Regions from separate parts of the Streptomyces sp. NBC_01166 genome, predicted to be linked through region 1. Evidence: predicted binding sites of a transcription regulator. Region 1 holds the regulator's gene; the other holds the start of a gene.

The links. The regulator HrcA, encoded in region 1, represses chaperone genes, less so after heat shock. The targets are predictions, from matches to a motif close to TTNGCACTCNGNNNNNCNGAGTGCNAA.
Region 2: a site for HrcA is predicted at 3,839-3,865, ahead of groES (co-chaperone GroES). Genes of this name have one in related genera too.

The regions. Positions count from the first base shown of each region.
Region 1 covers NZ_CP108613.1:2,794,346-2,803,060, reverse strand. The annotation lists gene OG379_RS13055 (hypothetical protein) at 1-895, opposite strand, end outside; gene OG379_RS13050 (DUF3097 domain-containing protein) at 1,016-1,834, opposite strand; gene OG379_RS13045 (MBL fold metallo-hydrolase) at 1,860-2,582, opposite strand; gene hrcA (heat-inducible transcriptional repressor HrcA) at 2,748-3,764, shown strand; gene dnaJ (molecular chaperone DnaJ) at 3,765-4,904, shown strand; gene OG379_RS13030 (nitronate monooxygenase) at 5,026-6,099, shown strand; gene OG379_RS13025 (16S rRNA (uracil(1498)-N(3))-methyltransferase) at 6,096-6,842, shown strand; gene OG379_RS13020 (histidine triad nucleotide-binding protein) at 6,920-7,279, shown strand; gene OG379_RS13015 (ribonuclease Z) at 7,295-8,203, shown strand; gene OG379_RS13010 (adenosine deaminase) at 8,214-8,715, shown strand, end outside.
Region 2 covers NZ_CP108613.1:5,085,986-5,094,700, reverse strand. The annotation lists gene OG379_RS23630 (MOSC domain-containing protein) at 1-495, shown strand, start outside; gene OG379_RS23625 (SDR family NAD(P)-dependent oxidoreductase) at 790-1,563, shown strand; gene groL (chaperonin GroEL) at 1,648-3,276, opposite strand; gene groES (co-chaperone GroES) at 3,375-3,683, opposite strand; gene OG379_RS23610 (polysaccharide deacetylase family protein) at 3,957-4,910, opposite strand; gene OG379_RS23605 (THUMP-like domain-containing protein) at 5,001-6,224, shown strand; gene OG379_RS23600 (hypothetical protein) at 6,225-6,875, opposite strand; gene OG379_RS23595 (DUF1876 domain-containing protein) at 6,930-7,202, opposite strand; gene OG379_RS23590 (VOC family protein) at 7,281-7,745, opposite strand; gene OG379_RS23585 (hypothetical protein) at 7,844-8,113, opposite strand; gene tsaD (tRNA (adenosine(37)-N6)-threonylcarbamoyltransferase complex transferase subunit TsaD) at 8,110-8,715, opposite strand, start outside.

The DNA.
Region 1 (8,715 bases):
GGTCCTCCAGCAGAGCCTGGACCCGCAACTCCAGGTGGAACTGGCGCGCGTGCTCGTCGCCCGCCCCCGCGTCCGCCACCCGCTCCGCGACGGCGGCGGACCGCGCCCGGATCACCCGCCACGAACCGCTGGGGGAGAAGCGCGACCAGCCGTCCGACGGATACGCGGTGCTCGACGCGGCGAGGGACGACGTGGTCGCGAGCCACCGGCTGGCCGGTCGCAGCCACAGCAGCGGCGGCGCCGCCCTCGTCATCAGCCGTACGACCGCCAGGCCGAGCAGGGCAGCGGCGGCGACCAGCGTGGTCAGCAGCCAGCCGATCTCACCCAGCAGCACGCTGAGTACGGCGATGAACACGGCCCCCAGAAAGGTCTCCGGACGGACGGAGGCCCGCAGCGAGTCCCACCAGGTGTTGCGCCCCGAGCGGCTCGCCCGCCAGCGCAGACTGCCCAACTGCTCCAGGATCCGCTCGTCGCGCTCACGGGCGGAGCGCCAGTCCGGCTGGGCGACGACCGTCGCGGTGGCCTGCTCGATGGCGGCGAGCAGCCGGGAGCGGGGAAAGGCGAAGGGCTTGTACTGCGAGGTGCCCCGGGTCTCCCAGGGCCGCTCGGTGAGGGTGCGGACCATGGAGAGCGCCGCCTCGTACGGCGTGGCGCCGCCGCCTTCGAGCAGCCTCACCGGGACCCGCCGCAGCTGGTTCGCCCGGTGGACCTGGTGGACGATCTGCTCGACCCTGCTGTCGATCTCCGGCCCGGCCGAGGCGTCCTCGGCCTGCGCCACCACCAGAGGCATCACCGGCCGGTTGACGCGGTACTGGTCGATCAACTGCTGCATGAGGTGGAAGACGGCGGAGGCCGCCTCGTTCTCCGCACTGTCCCGCCACACTTCGCGCGTCATCCGACCCCGTGCCTCCCCCTGTGCCCGGCCCTGCCGTCATCTCTCAATAACGGACGGTGCGTGTGCGGCGCAGGTGTTCACGGGGATCGGTACCGGATCCTCTTCAAAGGTCCCGGGACATCAGGAAGGAAGGGTGACGAAGTCGATCAATTCCTCGACGCGGCCGAGTAGTTGCGGTTCCAGGTCCTTGTACGAGCCGACCTTGGAGAGAATGTGCTGCCAGGCCGCGCCCGTGTTCTCCGGCCAGCCCAGCGCACGGCACACGCCCGTCTTCCAGTCCTGGCCCCGCGGGACGGCCGGCCACCCGGGGATTCCCACGGACGACGGCTTCACCGCCTCCCAGACGTCGATGTACGGGTGCCCCACCACCAGCACGTTCGCGTCGGTGACCTGAGCGGCGATCCGGGACTCCTTGGAACCGGGCACGAGATGGTCGACCAGGACTCCGAGCCGGGCGTCAGGTCCGGGCGCGAACTCCCGCACGATCGCCGGGAGGTCGTCGACGCCCTCCAGGTACTCCACGACCACGCCCTCGATACGCAGGTCGTCGCCCCAGACCCGCTCGACGAGCTCGGCGTCGTGCCGCCCCTCCACATAGATCCGGCCCGCCCGGGCCACCCGCGCCCGTGCCCCGGGCACCGCCACCGAGCCGGAGGCCGTACGGGAGGGCCGTGCAGGGCCGGCGGCCGACGGGCGCACCAGGGTGATCACCCTGCCCTCCAGCAGGAAACCGCGCGGTTCCATCGGGAAGACCCGGTGCTTGCCGAAGCGGTCCTCCAGAGTGACCGTCGGCCCCTGAGCCGTCTTCTCGCACCGGATCACCGCCCCGCAGAAACCGGTGACAACCTCCTCGACCACCAGATCGGGCTCGGCGGGGACCTCGGGTGCGGGGGCGGACTTCTTCCACGGCGGAGTCAGATCCGGCTGGTAGCTGCGCATGGCAGCACGATAATCGGGGCCGCGTTCACGACACGCCGAACCGGACCGCCAGTTGCTCGCGCTGCGCCCGGACGAACGCCGCGTCCACCACCGCCCCGTGCCCCGGCACGTACAGCGCGTCCTCGCCGCCCAGCTCCAGCAGCCGGTCCAGCGCGGCCGGCCAGTGGGAGGGGACCGCGTCCCGGCCCGCCTGCGGTTCGCCGGACTCCTCGACCAGATCCCCGCAGAGCACCACGACGGGGGAGCCCGGCACCAGCACCACGAGGTCGTGGCCGCTGTGACCGGGGCCCACATTGGCCAGCAGCACCTGGAAGCCGCCGCCGAGGTCGAGCGTCCACTCGCCGCTCACCTGGTGCCGCGGGGCCACCAGGGCGTCCGTGGCCGCCGTGGCGTCCGCCTCGCCCATCCCGTGCCGCAGCGCGTCGGCGCGCAGCTCCTCGGCGCCCCGCCCCAGCAGCTCCGCCGTGCCGACCGCCCCGTAGACCTCCGCCCCGGAGAAGGCGGCGGTGCCCAGCACGTGGTCGAAGTGCGGATGGCTCAGTGCGATATGTGTCACCCTCCGGCCCAGCAGGGCCTCCGCCTGCGTCCGGAGCTCGACGCCCTCCCGGAGCGTCGAACCGGTGTCGTAGAGCAGCACACCGTCCGCCCCGGCCACCAGCGCGGCGGTCGCGTCCCAGACAGGGAGGCGCCGCCGTCCCGTACCGTTGCCCAACCGCTCCCAGCCGAACTCTTCCCAAGAGACGTCCATACGACGACGCTATCGGCAACGACCTGCGCGGTCCCGCGACGGCATGGCCGGTCGCCCTTGCCCCGGGCCCACCCCGCCCCCGTACACTGACCGGGGGGATTGCTGGCACTCGAACGCACAGAGTGCCAGGCAGACGCCGAAGAACCACAGCTGGAGGTGTGCGCGGTGCTCAGTGAACGCAGACTCGAAGTGCTGCGCGCCATCGTCCAGGACTATGTCGGCACCGAGGAGCCCGTCGGCTCCAAGGCGCTCACGGAGCGGCACAGCCTCGGGGTCTCCCCGGCGACTGTCCGCAACGACATGGCGGTGCTGGAGGACGAGGGCTTCATCGCCCAGCCGCACACGAGTGCGGGGCGCATTCCGACGGACAAGGGCTACCGGCTCTTCGTCGACAAACTCGCGGGCGTCAAGCCCCTGTCGTCGCCGGAGCGCAGGGCCATTCAGAATTTCCTCGACGGCGCGGTCGACCTCGACGACGTCGTGGGCCGCACGGTCCGGCTGCTCGCGCAGCTGACCAGGCAGGTCGCCGTCGTGCAGTACCCCTCGCTGACCCGGTCGACGGTCCGGCACGTGGAGCTGCTGTCGCTGGCTCCGGCCCGGCTGATGCTCGTCCTGATCACGGACACGGGCCGGGTCGAACAGCGTATGATCGACTGTCCTGCGCCGTTCGGTGACACATCACTGGCGGATCTGCGGGCCCGGCTCAACAGCCGGGTCGTCGGACGACGCTTCGCGGACGTCCCGCGACTGGTGCAGGACCTGCCGGAGTCCTTCGAGACCGAGGACCGGGGAACCGTATCGACGGTGCTCTCCGTCCTCCTCGAGACTCTGGTCGAAGAAACGGAGGAGCGGCTGATCATCGGCGGCACCTCCAATCTCACCCGTTTCGGGCACGACTTCCCTGTGATGATCCGGCCGGTGCTGGAGGCATTGGAGGAGCAGGTCGTGCTGCTGAAGCTGCTCGGTGAGGCAACGGACTCAGGCATGACCGTACGGATCGGGCACGAGAACGCCCACGAGGGCCTCAACTCCACGTCCGTCGTCGCGGTCGGCTACGGTTCGGGCGACGAGGCAGTCGCCAAACTCGGCGTGGTCGGACCGACCCGCATGGACTACCCCGGAACGATGGGAGCGGTACGCGCAGTGGCACGTTACGTCGGACAGATCCTGGCGGATTCGTAAGTGGCCACGGACTACTACGCCGTACTAGGCGTGCGCCGCGACGCATCTCAGGACGAGATCAAGAAGGCATTCCGTCGGCTCGCACGCGAGCTGCACCCGGATGTCAACCCGGATCCGAAGACCCAGGAGCGGTTCAAGGAGATCAACGCCGCTTACGAGGTGCTGTCGGACCCGCAGAAGAAGCAGGTCTACGACCTCGGTGGCGACCCGCTGTCCTCCTCGGGCGGCGGCGGTGGCGCGGGAGGGTTCGGAGCCGGCGGCTTCGGCAACTTCAGCGACATCATGGACGCGTTCTTCGGCAATGCCGCGCAACGCGGGCCCCGTTCGCGGACCCGTCGCGGCCAGGACGCCATGATCCGCCTGGAGATCGACCTCAACGAGGCGGCCTTCGGCACGACCAAGGACATCCAGGTCGACACGGCGGTCGTCTGTACGACCTGCAGTGGCGAGGGCGCCGCACCCGGCACCTCCGCGCAGACCTGTGACATGTGCCGCGGCCGCGGCGAGGTTTCCCAGGTCACGAGGTCCTTCCTCGGCCAGGTCATGACCTCGCGGCCCTGCCCGCAGTGCCAGGGCTTCGGCACGGTCGTGCCGACCCCGTGCCCCGAGTGCGCCGGTGACGGCCGCATCCGCTCGCGGCGCACCCTCACCGTGAAGATCCCCGCCGGTGTCGACAACGGCACCCGGATCCAGCTCGCGGGCGAGGGCGAGGTCGGCCCCGGCGGCGGTCCCGCCGGTGACCTCTACGTCGAGATCCACGAGGTCTCGCACGCCGTGTTCCAGCGGCGCGGCGACGATCTGCACTGCACGGTCACCATCCCGATGACGGCCGCGGCGCTCGGTACCCAGGTGCCGCTGGAGACGCTCGACGGGCTGGAGGAGATCGACATCAGGCCGGGCACCCAGTCCGGCCAGTCGGTCCCGCTGCACGGGCGCGGCATCACGCACCTGCGTGGCGGCGGGCGCGGCGACCTGATCGTGCACGTCGAGGTCATGACCCCGACGAAGATGGACCCCGAGCAGGAGCGCCTCCTGCGGGAGCTGTCCAAGCTGCGCGGCGAGGAGCGGCCCACCGGTCAGTTCCAGCCCGGCCAGCAGGGGCTCTTCTCCCGGCTGAAGGACGCCTTCAACGGCCGCTGAACCCTGTCACCGCACCGCCCGCCGGTCCCGTACCGGCGGGCGGTGCGGTGCGTGCGGCGCGCGTCCGCCGTGTGAAAGGGGCTGATTCGGCACGATCCGCGGGACGTGGCACGATGCGGGCATGTCCTTGGCGCTGACCGATCTCTGCCGGTACCCGATCGTGCAGGCCCCGATGGCGGGAGGCGTCTCCCGCCCGGAGCTGGCCGCCGCCGTCTCCGAGGCCGGAGGGCTCGGTTTTCTCGCCGCCGGCTACAAGACGGCCGACGGGATGTACAACGAGGTGAAGCAGCTCCGGCGGATGACCGGCGGAGTCTTCGGCGTCAACCTCTTCATGCCGCAGCCGCTGGTCGCCGACCCCAGCGCCGTGGAGGTCTACCGCGAGCAGCTCGCCGGTGAGGCCTCCTGGTACGAGACCCCGCTCGGCGACCCGGACTCCAGCGGCGACGACGGTTACGAGGCCAAGGTCGCGATCCTGCTGGAGGATCCGGTCCCCGTGGTCTCCTTCACCTTCGGCTGCCCCACCCGCGAGGTCCTCGACGCCTTCGCCGCCGCCGGCACGTTCACCGTCGTCACGGTCACCTCGGCCCAAGAGGCGCGCAACGCCAAGTGGGCGGGCGCCGGCGCGGTCTGCGTGCAGGGCACCGAGGCGGGCGGCCACCAGTCGACGCACCGTGACGACCCGCAGGGCGGCCTGGCCGGCACCGGGCTCCTCGCCCTGATCGCCGAGGTCCGCGAGGCCGTGCAGCTGCCGGTCGTCGCGACCGGCGGACTGATGCGCGGCTCCCAGATCATGGCCGTCCTGGCGGCCGGTGCCGACGCCGCCCAGCTCGGTACGGCGTTCCTGCCGTGCCCGGAGTCCGGAGCGCACCCGCTGCACAAGCAGGCCCTGACCAACCCGCTGTTCGTGACGACGGCCCTGACCCGGGCCTTCTCCGGCCGCCCCGCGCGTGGACTGGTCAACCGGTTCGTGCGGGAACACGGCCCGTACGCGCCCTCCGCCTACCCGCAGGTGCACCAGCTGACCAGCGGGCTGCGCAAAGCCGCGGCGAAGACCGGGGACGCCCAGGGCATGGCCCTGTGGGCGGGACAGGGCCACCGGATGGCACGCGAGCTGCCCGCCGGGGAGCTCGTGAGCCTGCTCGCCGCCGAAACGGAAGCCGCGCGTGCGGCAGTGAGTGTGAGGAGTGCCCGGTGACGGCACCTGTCTTCGTCGTCGAACAGTTGCCCGGCGGGCCGGAGTTCGTCCTGGACGGCCCCGAGGGACGGCACGCCGTGTCCGTGAAGCGGCTGAACCCGGGGGAGGACGTCGTCCTGACCGACGGGCGGGGCCGCTGGGCGGAAGGCGTCGTACGGTCGGCCGAGGGCAAGGACCGGCTCGTGGTCACCGGCCTCGGAAGCGTCCACGAGGAGGACGCGCCCGCGCCCCGCATCACCGTCGTCCAGGCGCTGCCCAAGGGCGACCGCGGTGAGCTGGCCGTGGAGACGATGACCGAGACCGGCGTCGACGTGATCGTGCCCTGGCAGGCCGCGCGCTGCATCACACAGTGGAAGGGCGACCGGGGCCTCAAGTCCCTCGCCAAGTGGCGCAGCACCGCGCGCGAGGCGGGGAAGCAGTCGCGCAGGGTGCGTTTCCCCGAGGTGGCGGAGGCCATGACCACCAAGCAGGTCGCCGCCCTGCTGGCCGGGGCGGACTTCGCGGGCGTCCTGCACGAGGACCGGGACAGCGGCAGCGAGCCGCTCGCCACCGCCGAACTCCCCGCCGACGGCACCATCGTGCTGGTCGTGGGCCCGGAGGGCGGGGTCTCCCCCCAGGAGCTGGCCGCCTTCGCCGAGGCGGGAGCGCCCCCGTACCGGCTCGGCCCCAGTGTGCTGCGGACCTCGACCGCGGGGACGGCCGCGGCGGCTCTCCTGATGGGACGCACCGGGCGCTGGAGCTGAGAGCCGCCCGCCCGTCCCGGGCGGATAGCATGCCGGTGTACTGATCACGAGGACCGAACGACCTAGGAGGCCGGGCCATGGCGGGAGAGCCGCAGACCGACTGCCTGTTCTGCAAGATCGTTACAGGGGACATCCCGGCGACCATCGTGCGCGAGAGCGCAACGACCGTCGCCTTCCGCGACATAAACCCCCAGGCCCCGACCCACGTCCTGGTCATCCCCAAGGCGCACTACCCCGATGCCGCCGCACTCGCCGCCGCCGACCCGCAGGCCGCCGCCGACGTGCTGCGCGAGGCGGGTCTGGTCGCCGCCGACGAGAAGCTCACCGACACCGGCTACCGCATCGTGCTCAACACCGGTGCGGGCGCCGGTCAGACCGTCTTCCACGCGCACGCCCACGTCCTGGGCGGCCGCGGGATGCAGTGGCCCCCCGGTTAGGGAGCGCCACCACCCGTGTCCGTACGAGAGCTCGTGATCCTCGGCACCGCCAGCCAGGTGCCGACCCGTCACCGCAACCACAACGGCTATCTGCTGCGCTGGGACGGCGAGGGCGTCCTCTTCGACCCGGGCGAGGGTACCCAGCGCCAGATGCTGCGGGCGGGCGTCGCCGCTCATGACATCGACCGGATCTGTGTCACGCACTTCCACGGCGACCACTCGCTGGGTCTGGCGGGCGTGATCCAGCGGATCAACCTCGACCAGGTGCCGCACCCCGTCACCGCCCACTTCCCGGCGAGCGGACAGCGCTTCTTCGACCGACTGCGGTACGCGACCGCCTACCGCGAGTCCGTCGAGCTGACCGAGGTTCCGGTCGCCGCCGACGGCGTCCTCGCCACCACCGACGCGTACACCCTCGACAGTCGCCGGCTCTCGCACCCCGTCGAGTCCTACGGTTACCGCCTCACCGAGCCCGACCGGCTGCGCATGCTGCCCGCGAAGCTGGCCGAGCACGGCATCGGCGGGCCCGACGTCGGACGGATCCAGCGGGACGGGGTGCTGCGCGGCATCCCGCTGGAGGAGGTCTCCGAACCCCGCCGCGGACAGCGGTTCGCGTTCGTCATGGACACCCGGCTCTGCGACGGCGCGTTCGCCCTCGCCGAGGGATGCGACATGCTGGTCATCGAGTCGACGTTCCTCGACGAGGACAGCAGGCTCGCCGCCGACCACGGTCACCTCACCGCCGGCCAGGCGGCCCGGGTGGCGAAGGAGTCGGACGTACGGCACCTCGTGCTGACGCACTTCTCCCAGCGCTACACCGACCCCGACGTCTTCGAGCGACAGGCCAGGGCAGCCGGCTTCGAAGGTGAACTGACCATCGCCCAGGACCTGATCAGGGTCCCGGTACCCACCCGCCACACGTAACGAGAACCCCGTGCACCTCCCCAAGGCCGAACTCCACCTCCACATCGAAGGTACGCTCGAACCCGAGCTGGCCTTCGCGCTCGCCGCACGCAACGGCGTGGACCTGCCCTACGCGGACACCGAAGAGCTGCGCACCGCCTACCTCTTCGACGACCTGCAGAGCTTCCTCGACCTCTACTACGCCCTCATGGCGGTCCTGCGCACCGAGGACGACTTCGCCGAACTGGCCGACGCCTACCTCGCCCGCGCCGCCGCCCAGGGCGTCCGCCACGCGGAGATCTTCTTCGACCCGCAGGCCCACACCGACCGAGGCGTCCCGATCGGCACCGTGATCGAGGGGCTCGGCAGGGCGCTGGACCGCAGCGAGGAGACTCACGGCATCTCCACCCAGCTGATCATGTGCTTCCTGCGCGACAAGTCCGCCGAGTCCGCGCTGGAGACCCTGGAAGCCGCGAAGCCGTACCTGCACCGGATCAGCGCCGTGGGCCTGGACTCGGCGGAGGTCGGACACC
Region 2 (8,715 bases), 2.3 Mb from region 1:
CACGGCGGATCGGACCAGGCCGTGTACGCGTACGCCCGCGAGGAGCTCGACGCCTGGGAGAAGCAGCTCGGCCGCCCCCTGCCCAACGGCGCGTTCGGCGAGAACCTGACGACCCTCGGGCTCACCGTGAGCCACGCGCGGATCGGGGAGCGCTGGCGGATCGGCGGCGAGGTGCTCCTGGAGGTGACGTCGGGCCGCATCCCGTGCCGTACGTTCGCGGGCCACATGGGCGAGCGGGGCTGGGTGAAGCGGTTCACGCGCGAGGGGGCCACGGGCGCGTATCTCCGGGTGATCGAGCCGGGGACGATCCGTTCCGGTGACCCGGTCGAGGTGGTGCACGTACCCGGCCACGACATCACCACGGCCCTGGAGTTCCGGGCGACGACCACGGAGCGGGAGCTGCTGCCGCGTCTGCTCGAAGCCGGTGACGCGCTGCACACGGAAACCCTGCGCGCGGCACGGGCGTACGTGGCGAAGCGGAGCGCCGCGTCATGATCCCGCCTCCCGGTCACGCGGTGCCGCGCCTGCTCCCGTTTGCCGCTGCGTAGCCTCGTGTTCCGCCCTTTCGCGATGTTCTCCGGACCGACTGGGTGGAAAGTACGGGGACGGCCTGGCGTCATACCCGGGAGCCGACATGGACGTGCTACCGCGGTAGGGGGCGGACGAGGCCCACCCGGACGAGGGACGGCCCCACCCGGACGCAGGGGCAGCCCCGCCCGGACGAAGGGTGGCCCCACCTGGAAGAAGCCGGGTCCACCGCCGGTGCGCGAGGCGGCTAACGTGCCGCCTATGACGACTGCACTGATTACGGGCGCGACGGCGGGGATCGGGGCCGCCTTCGCGCGGCGGCTCGCGAGTGACGGGCACAATCTGGTGCTGGTGGCCCGTGACACGGAGCGACTGCGGGCCCAGGCCACGGAGCTGCACGACGGACACGGCATCGAGGCCGAGGTGCTGACGGCCGATCTGTCCACGGACAGCGGGATCGACGCGGTCGCGGCACGGCTGACGGACCGCGTGAGCCCTGTCGACCTGCTGGTCAACAACGCGGGCTTCGGCAACAAGGGGCGCTACCTGGACGTCCCGGTGGCCGACGAGCTGACGATGCTGAAGGTCCACTGCGAGGCGGTGCTGCGTCTGACGTCGGCCGCCGCCGGCTCGATGCGGGAGCGCGGTCGCGGCGGAGTGGTCAACGTGGCCTCCGTCGCGGCGTTCCTGCCGCGGGGGACGTACGGGGCGTCGAAGGCCTGGGTCGTCCAGTTCACCCAGGGCGCGGCGAAGGACCTCGCGGGCTCGGGGGTGCGGCTGATGGCGCTGTGCCCGGGCTTCGTACGGACCGAGTTCCACGAGCGTGCCGGGATGGGGACGGGCAACATCCCGGACTGGATGTGGCTCGACGCGGACAAGCTGGTGGCCGCGGCCCTGGAGGACCTGGCGCGGGGCAGGTCGGTGTCGATCCCTGACCCGCGTTACAAGGCCCTGATGGGTCTCGTGAAGCTGACGCCCCGCAGTCTCCTCGGCGGGGTCACGTCCCGCGCGGGCCGGAGTTACGGACCCCAGTAACCGGCCGGGGCCGGTCCTGCGACGCACCGAGGCCCGGTGCCCCCGCGACGGGGGTACCGGGCCTCGGCGGCGTACGGGGTCGTACTAGTGGGAGTGGCCGTGACCGTGGCCGTGACCGGCGTCGGCCTCTTCCTCGGCCGGCTTCTCGACGACCAGGGTCTCGGTCGTGAGCAGCAGCGACGCGATGGACGCGGCGTTCTCCAGGGCGGAGCGGGTGACCTTGACCGGGTCGATGACGCCGGCCTTCACCAGGTCGCCGTACTCGCCGGTCGCGGCGTTGAAGCCCTGACCCTTGTCGAGCTCGGAGACCTTCGAGGTGATGACGTAGCCCTCGAGGCCCGCGTTCTCCGCGATCCAGCGGAGCGGCTCGACGGCGGCGCGGCGCACGACCGCGACACCCGTGGCCTCGTCGCCGGTCTTGCCGAGGTTGCCCTCGAGGACCTTGACGGCGTGGACCAGAGCGGAGCCACCACCGGAGACGATGCCCTCCTCGACCGCGGCGCGGGTCGCGGAGATGGCGTCCTCCAGACGGTGCTTCTTCTCCTTGAGCTCCACCTCGGTGGCCGCACCGACGCGGATCACGCACACGCCGCCGGCCAGCTTCGCGAGGCGCTCCTGGAGCTTCTCGCGGTCCCAGTCGGAGTCCGTGGACTCGATCTCGGCCTTGATCTGGTTGACGCGGCCCTTGACGTCGGCGGAGTCGCCGCCGCCGTCGACGATGGTCGTGTCGTCCTTGGAGACGGTGACGCGGCGGGCGGTGCCCAGCACGTCCAGACCGGCCTGGTCGAGCTTGAGGCCGACCTCCTCGGCGATGACGGTCGCACCGGTGAGGGTGGCGATGTCGCCGAGCATGGCCTTGCGGCGGTCACCGAAGCCCGGGGCCTTCACCGCGACGGCGTTGAAGGTGCCACGGATCTTGTTGACGACGAGGGTGGAGAGCGCCTCGCCCTCGACGTCCTCGGCGATGATCAGGAGCGGCTTGGAGGCACCGGCCTGGATGACCTTCTCCAGCAGCGGGAGCAGCTCCTGGATCGAGCCGATCTTGCCCTGGTGGATCAGGATGTACGGGTCGTCGAGGACGGCCTCCATACGCTCCTGGTCGGTCACCATGTACGGGGACAGGTAGCCCTTGTCGAAGGCCATGCCCTCGGTGAACTCGAGGTCCAGACCGAAGGTGTTGGACTCCTCGACGGTGATGACACCGTCCTTGCCGACCTTGTCCATCGCGTCCGCGATGAGCTCGCCGACCTGCGGGTCCTGCGCGGAGAGCGCGGCCACGGCGGCGATGTCGGCCTTGTCGTCGATCGGGCGGGCGGTCGCGAGGAGGTCCTCGGACACGGCCTTCACGGCGGCGTCGATGCCCTTCTTCAGGGCGGCCGGGGACGCGCCCGCGGCGACGTTGCGCAGGCCTTCGCGGACGAGGGCCTGGGCGAGCACGGTGGCGGTGGTGGTGCCGTCACCCGCTACGTCGTTGGTCTTGGTCGCCACCTCCTTCACCAGCTGGGCACCGAGGTTCTCGTACGGGTCGTCGAGCTCGACCTCGCGCGCGATGGTGACACCGTCGTTGGTGATGGTGGGGGCGCCGAACTTCTTGTCGATGACGACGTTGCGGCCCTTCGGGCCGATCGTCACCTTCACCGTGTCGGCAAGCTTGTTGACGCCGCGCTCAAGGGCGCGACGGGCGTCCTCGTCGAACTTCAGAATCTTCGCCATGGGCTGAGCTGTCCTCTCAAACGAACTGCGCCCCTCGCCGCCCGGCTAGTTATCTCGCAGGGGGCCAGGGGCGCAGAACAGAAGCAAACGTGGGTGAATTACTTCTCGACGATCGCGAGAACGTCGCGCGCCGAGAGGACGAGGTACTCCTCGCCGTTGTACTTCACCTCGGTGCCGCCGTACTTGCTGTACAGAACGACATCGCCGGTCTTGACGTCGAGCGGAAGGCGCTCGCCGTTCTCGAAGCGGCCCGGGCCCACGGCCAGGACGACGCCCTCCTGGGGCTTCTCCTTGGCGGTGTCCGGAATGACCAGGCCGGAAGCCGTGGTCTGCTCGGCGTCGAGCGGCTGGACCACAATGCGGTCCTCGAGCGGCTTGATCGCAACCTTGGAGCTGGTGGTCGACACGATCCGGTCTCCCCCTTCGGAGATCTCACGGGGTTTAACAGTCTGTGGGGTGGCGACCAGGTCGATCCGTCGTCGCGGGTGCCGGACCTGCCCTGTCGCGCGGTTGTGCTGGCACTCTCCATCGGGGAGTGCCAGCACTGACACTATGACCGCGATTAGCACTCGGTCAAGCGGAGTGCCAATTCACCACCCTCGCGTGGCGCCGCGGAACCGGCTCACGCCCGGACAACGCGGGAGATCTCCACAGGGTTCCGTCCGGCGGATGACCGCCCGTCAGACGTAGTCCTCCAGCCTGGCCACGGCGTATCCCTTGTCGGTGACCGTCTTCATGACGTTGCGGATCATGTCGGTCATGGAACCGTCCCAGTCCTCACGCCCCCGGAAGTGGGTGAGGATGATGTCGCCGGGGTGCAGGTCCTGGTCCCACTCGCGCCACTCCATGTGGTCGGGGAACGCCTCGGCGGCCCACAGGGGCACGGCCTTGATGCCGCAGGACTTGGCGATGCGCAGGGTGTCGCCGTTGTAGTTGCCGTACGGCGGGCGGAAGAGGGTGGGCCGCTTCCCCAGGAACTTCTCGATCTTGTCCTGCGAGCCACAGATCTCCCGTCGCTGCTCCTCCCGGGAGAGCCCCGGGAGATAGCGGTGGTTGAGCGTGTGGTTGCTGAGGGTGACACCCCGGGCCTGCATGTCCTTGAAGTACTCGTAGTCGTCGCTGACTTCGTAGTCGCTGAGGAAGGCGCTGTACGGGATGTTCAGCTCCGACATCATCCGCAGCAGTTCGGGGTCCTTCTCCGCGCCGTCGTCCATCGTCAGGAAGACGATCCGCTCCTTGGTCGGCACGGTGGTGAAGACCGGCGGCAGATCCTCCCCGCCCTCGACCTCGAAGCCCTCACGGGTGGTGATGTGCGGCTTGCCGGCCGGCGGCGCGGGCGCGACGAGCGGGACCTTCGCCAGGCCCCACTTCCTCGCGACGGCGGTACGAGCTGCGACCGCCCGCTTCAGCCGCTCGGCCTCGGCCTTCGCCTTCGCCTCGGCCGCGGCGGGGCCCGGCTGCGCGGCGGCGGCTCCCGGCTGCCCGGCCACCGGCTTCTGCCGCCCGGCGGCCCCTTCGTCCGCACCGTCGCCACACGCGGAGGCGGCGGCACCGACCAGCAGGGCGACCAGGACCGCACAGACCGGCCTGTGGCGCTTTGGGACTCTTTTGTCGTTTTGTCGTACTAGCTGCATGGCGCCGCATCCTGCCACCGGGCCCCCGGCCGTCTCCGGCGACACCTCCGGGGGACCCGCCGGGTCCCCCGGCTGGCTCACAATGGACTGGTGAACGCCCTTCCCCCTGCCGATCAGGCCGACCTGGCCGACCCGCTCGCCGCCTTCGCCGCCCTCCGCACCCCCGAGGGCGCGGCGCTCCTGGACGAGCTGCGCGACCACGACCCCGCCCGGGAGCTGGCGACCGCGACCCGGCTGCGCCGCACGCACCCCGCCGCCCTCGTGTCGGCGGCGCTCGGCCAGGCGCGGCTGCGTCAGCGAGCCGTGGCGAAGTTCGGGGCGGCGGACGCGTACCGCATGTTCTTCACCCCCGACGGCGTGGAGCAGGCGACCCGGACCTCGGTCGCCGGCTACCGGGCCGGGCGGTTCGCGGAGCTCGGCGTACGGAGCGTCGCCGACCTGTGCTGCGGAATCGGCGGGGACGCGATCGCCCTGGCCAGGGCGGGCATCTCGGTCCTGGCGGTGGACCGCGATCCGCTCACCGCCCAGGTCGCCCGCGCCAACGCCGAGGCGCTCGGCCTCCAGGACCTCGTCGAGGTGCGGTGCGCCGATGTCACGGAGGTCGACACCTCCCCGTACGACGCGGTCTTCGTCGACCCCGCGAGGCGCGGCGGGCGAGGCAGGATCTTCGACCCCGAGGCCTACTCACCGCCGCTCTCCTGGGCGACCGGGGCCGCGCTGAAGGCCCCCCGAGCCGCGCTGAAGATCGCTCCCGGCGTCCCGCACGAGGCGATCGAACCGCAGGCCGAGGCGGAGTGGATCTCGGACGGCGGAGACGTGAAGGAGGCCGTGCTCTGGTTCGGCGAGGGCTTCGCCCCCGGCACCTTCCGGGCGACGCTGCTCCCGTCCCGCACCACCCTCGCCTCCGACGGCCCGCTCCCCGCCCCGCCGGTCGGTCCCGTCGGCCGCTATCTGTACGAGCCTGACGGCGCCGTGATCCGCGCCCATCTGGTGGCCGACATCGTGGAACGGTGCGAGGGCAGGCTGATCGACGAGACGATCGCCTACGTCACGAGCGACCGGCCGTACGAGTCCGACGCCACGGCCGCGTACGAGATCACCGATCAGCTGCCCTTCAACATGAAGAAGCTGAAAGCCCTGCTGAGGGAGCGCCAGGTGGGCGTGCTGACCGTCAAGAAGCGCGGCTCGGCCGTCGAACCGGAGGAGCTGCGCCGGAAGATGAAGCTCCAGGGGCCGCACGCGGCCACCGTCTTCCTGACCCGGGTCGCCGGGGCGCCGACGATGCTGATCGGGCAGCCCGTGCAGCGGACCTGATCAGCGGTCCGCCGCGACCAGCGGTTCGGCCGGGGCCCCGGCCGGCATCCGCAGCACCCAGCGGCGGTGGGCGAAAGCCTTCACCAGGCCGGTCAGCCCCGTCAGCCAGGCGAGGAACCCGAGCCCCATCAGCCAGGCCACGAGGCCGTACGTCTCCTCGCCCGCCCGGGCGGTCGCCGGGACGGCCACACAACCGAAGAGCCCCGCCGCGCAGAGCGTGAACGACATCAGCAGCCACGCGAGGCTCGCCCGCGGCCGGCGCAGGAGCTTGTCCCCCTCAGGGTCTCGGTCCAGCGCGCCCCACTGCACGAGCAGGCGGTGGACCCGCAGGTCCCTGGCCACGCCCACGGCCATGAGTACGGCCGCGGGGACCAGCACCGCGGCACCGACGGCGAGACAGATGACTCCCGGAATCACACCGAGAGCGTCGTAGGCGTCCTCGAACATGAGGAACGCCGAACCCACCAGGGACCAGCCGAGCGCGGCGGTCCCCGCCCACATCCAGAGAATTCCGAGCCGCCCCGGTCCGATGAACATCTTCACCAGCTCACCGAGGATCAGCGCCCGGTCCCTCAGCAGGGCGTCGCGGTCGGGCCACGTACGTATCTCCACGGGCGGAGGAGGCGGCGGAAGCGGTGAACGACTGGGCATGGCCCAGAGATTACCGAGTGCCGCGCCCGCCCCGGAACGACGGACAGGCCTGCGTCAGGTCAGCGGGTACGACGTGCGGCCGGACGCCTCGTCGATCTCGTCGTGCGCCTTGGTGAGCAGCTTCATCGCCAGCTCGTTGAGCGCACGGGCGCCGGCGATCTCCTCGCCGACCCTCGGCTGCTCCGCGTCGGAGGGGTGGCGGCTGGCGTACCCGTGGGCCCGCACCTCGGTCCCGTCGCTCAGCCGCACCATCGCGGCCGCGCGGGTCCGATGGGTGTCCTCCTCGAATTCCAGCTCGATGTGCCAGCCGACCGTGGTCTCCATCATGTCGGTCACCTCCCGGGATTCCTGCTTCCAGGGTGCGCCCGATCCCCCACCCGCGCACGGCGTGCGGCACAGCGCGGCTCAGGCGTCGCGCAAGGCCTGGACGTCCAGCTTCCGCATCCCCATCATCGCCTTCATCACGCGGTCGGCCTTGGCCCGGTCGGGACCCGCGAGCAGCTCGGGCAGCGCGCGCGGGACGATCTGCCAGGACAGGCCGTACCTGTCCTTCAGCCACCCGCACATGCTCTCCTCACCGCCGTCGGTGAGCTTCGCCCACAGGGTGTCGACCTCCTCCTGGTCCGCGCAGTCCACACTGAGCGAGATGGCCTCGCTGAAGTGGAAGTGCGGGCCGCCGTTGAGACCGAGGTACTCCTGGCCGGCGAGCACGAAGTCCACCGTCAGGACCGAACCGGTCTCCCCCGGCGCGGCGTCGGAATTACGGCTGATGTCGACGATGCGGGAGTCCCCGCCGAAGACCGAGACGTAGAACTCCGCGGCCTCCTGGGCCTGGTCGTCGAACCACAGACAGGGCCTGATCTTCTGCATGGTCTCTCTCCTCGCACAAGGAACGTCGTCGTTCGCTGTGCAAGGTAGACCGCGCCCGCGCCCGGAACTCATCGGAACACGCGCGGCCCGTACGCCCGTCAGCCGACCGCCGGACCCAGGGATTCGAACCGCCACCGGTGCACCGGGCGGCTGATCAGACCGGCCTCCGGCTCGGGCAGCTCGGGCAGCTCGTCGTCGTATTCCGCGTCCCACCAGGTCAGCACGAGCACCCGGTCCTGCGGCGCCCGCAGGAGCTCGCCGCGCAGCGGCTCCCGGGCCAGCTCGGCCGCCCGGGCCCGGGCCCACTCCAGCAGCTCCGCGCCGCGGCCCTCGGCGGCGCGGGCCTCCCACATCAGGGCGACGGTCATGAGTAGAGGTTGTCCTTGCTGACCTCGTGCACGTGGTCGTGGCTGTGGCTGTGCCCGTGGACACCCGGCACATGGGTCTCCGTGACCGGCAACGAGGAGTCCGCCGAGAGGTCCAGGTCCGACACCGGCCGGTTGCGCGCGACCATCTCCGCGCCCAGCGCGGCGACCATGGCGCCGTTGTCCGTGCAGAGCCCCGGCCTGGGGACCCGCAGCCGGATGCCCGCCCTCTCGCACCGCTCCTCGGCGAGCGCCCGCAGCCGCGAGTTGGCCGCCACGCCGCCGCCGATCATCAGGTGGTCGACGCCCTCGTCCTTGCACGCCCGGACGGCCTTGCGGGTGAGGACGTCCACCACGGCCTCCTGGAAGGACGCCGCCACGTCGCGCACGGGCACGTCCTCGCCGGCCGCGCGCTTCGCCTCGATCCAGCGCGCCACGGACGTCTTGAGCCCGGAGAAGGAGAAGTCGTACGCCGGATCGCGCGAGCCGCTCAGTCCCCGGGGGAACGCGATCACCTTCGGATCGCCCTCCCTGGCCAGCCGGTCGATGACCGGGCCGCCGGGGAAGCCGAGGTCCAGCACCCGGGCGATCTTGTCGAACGCCTC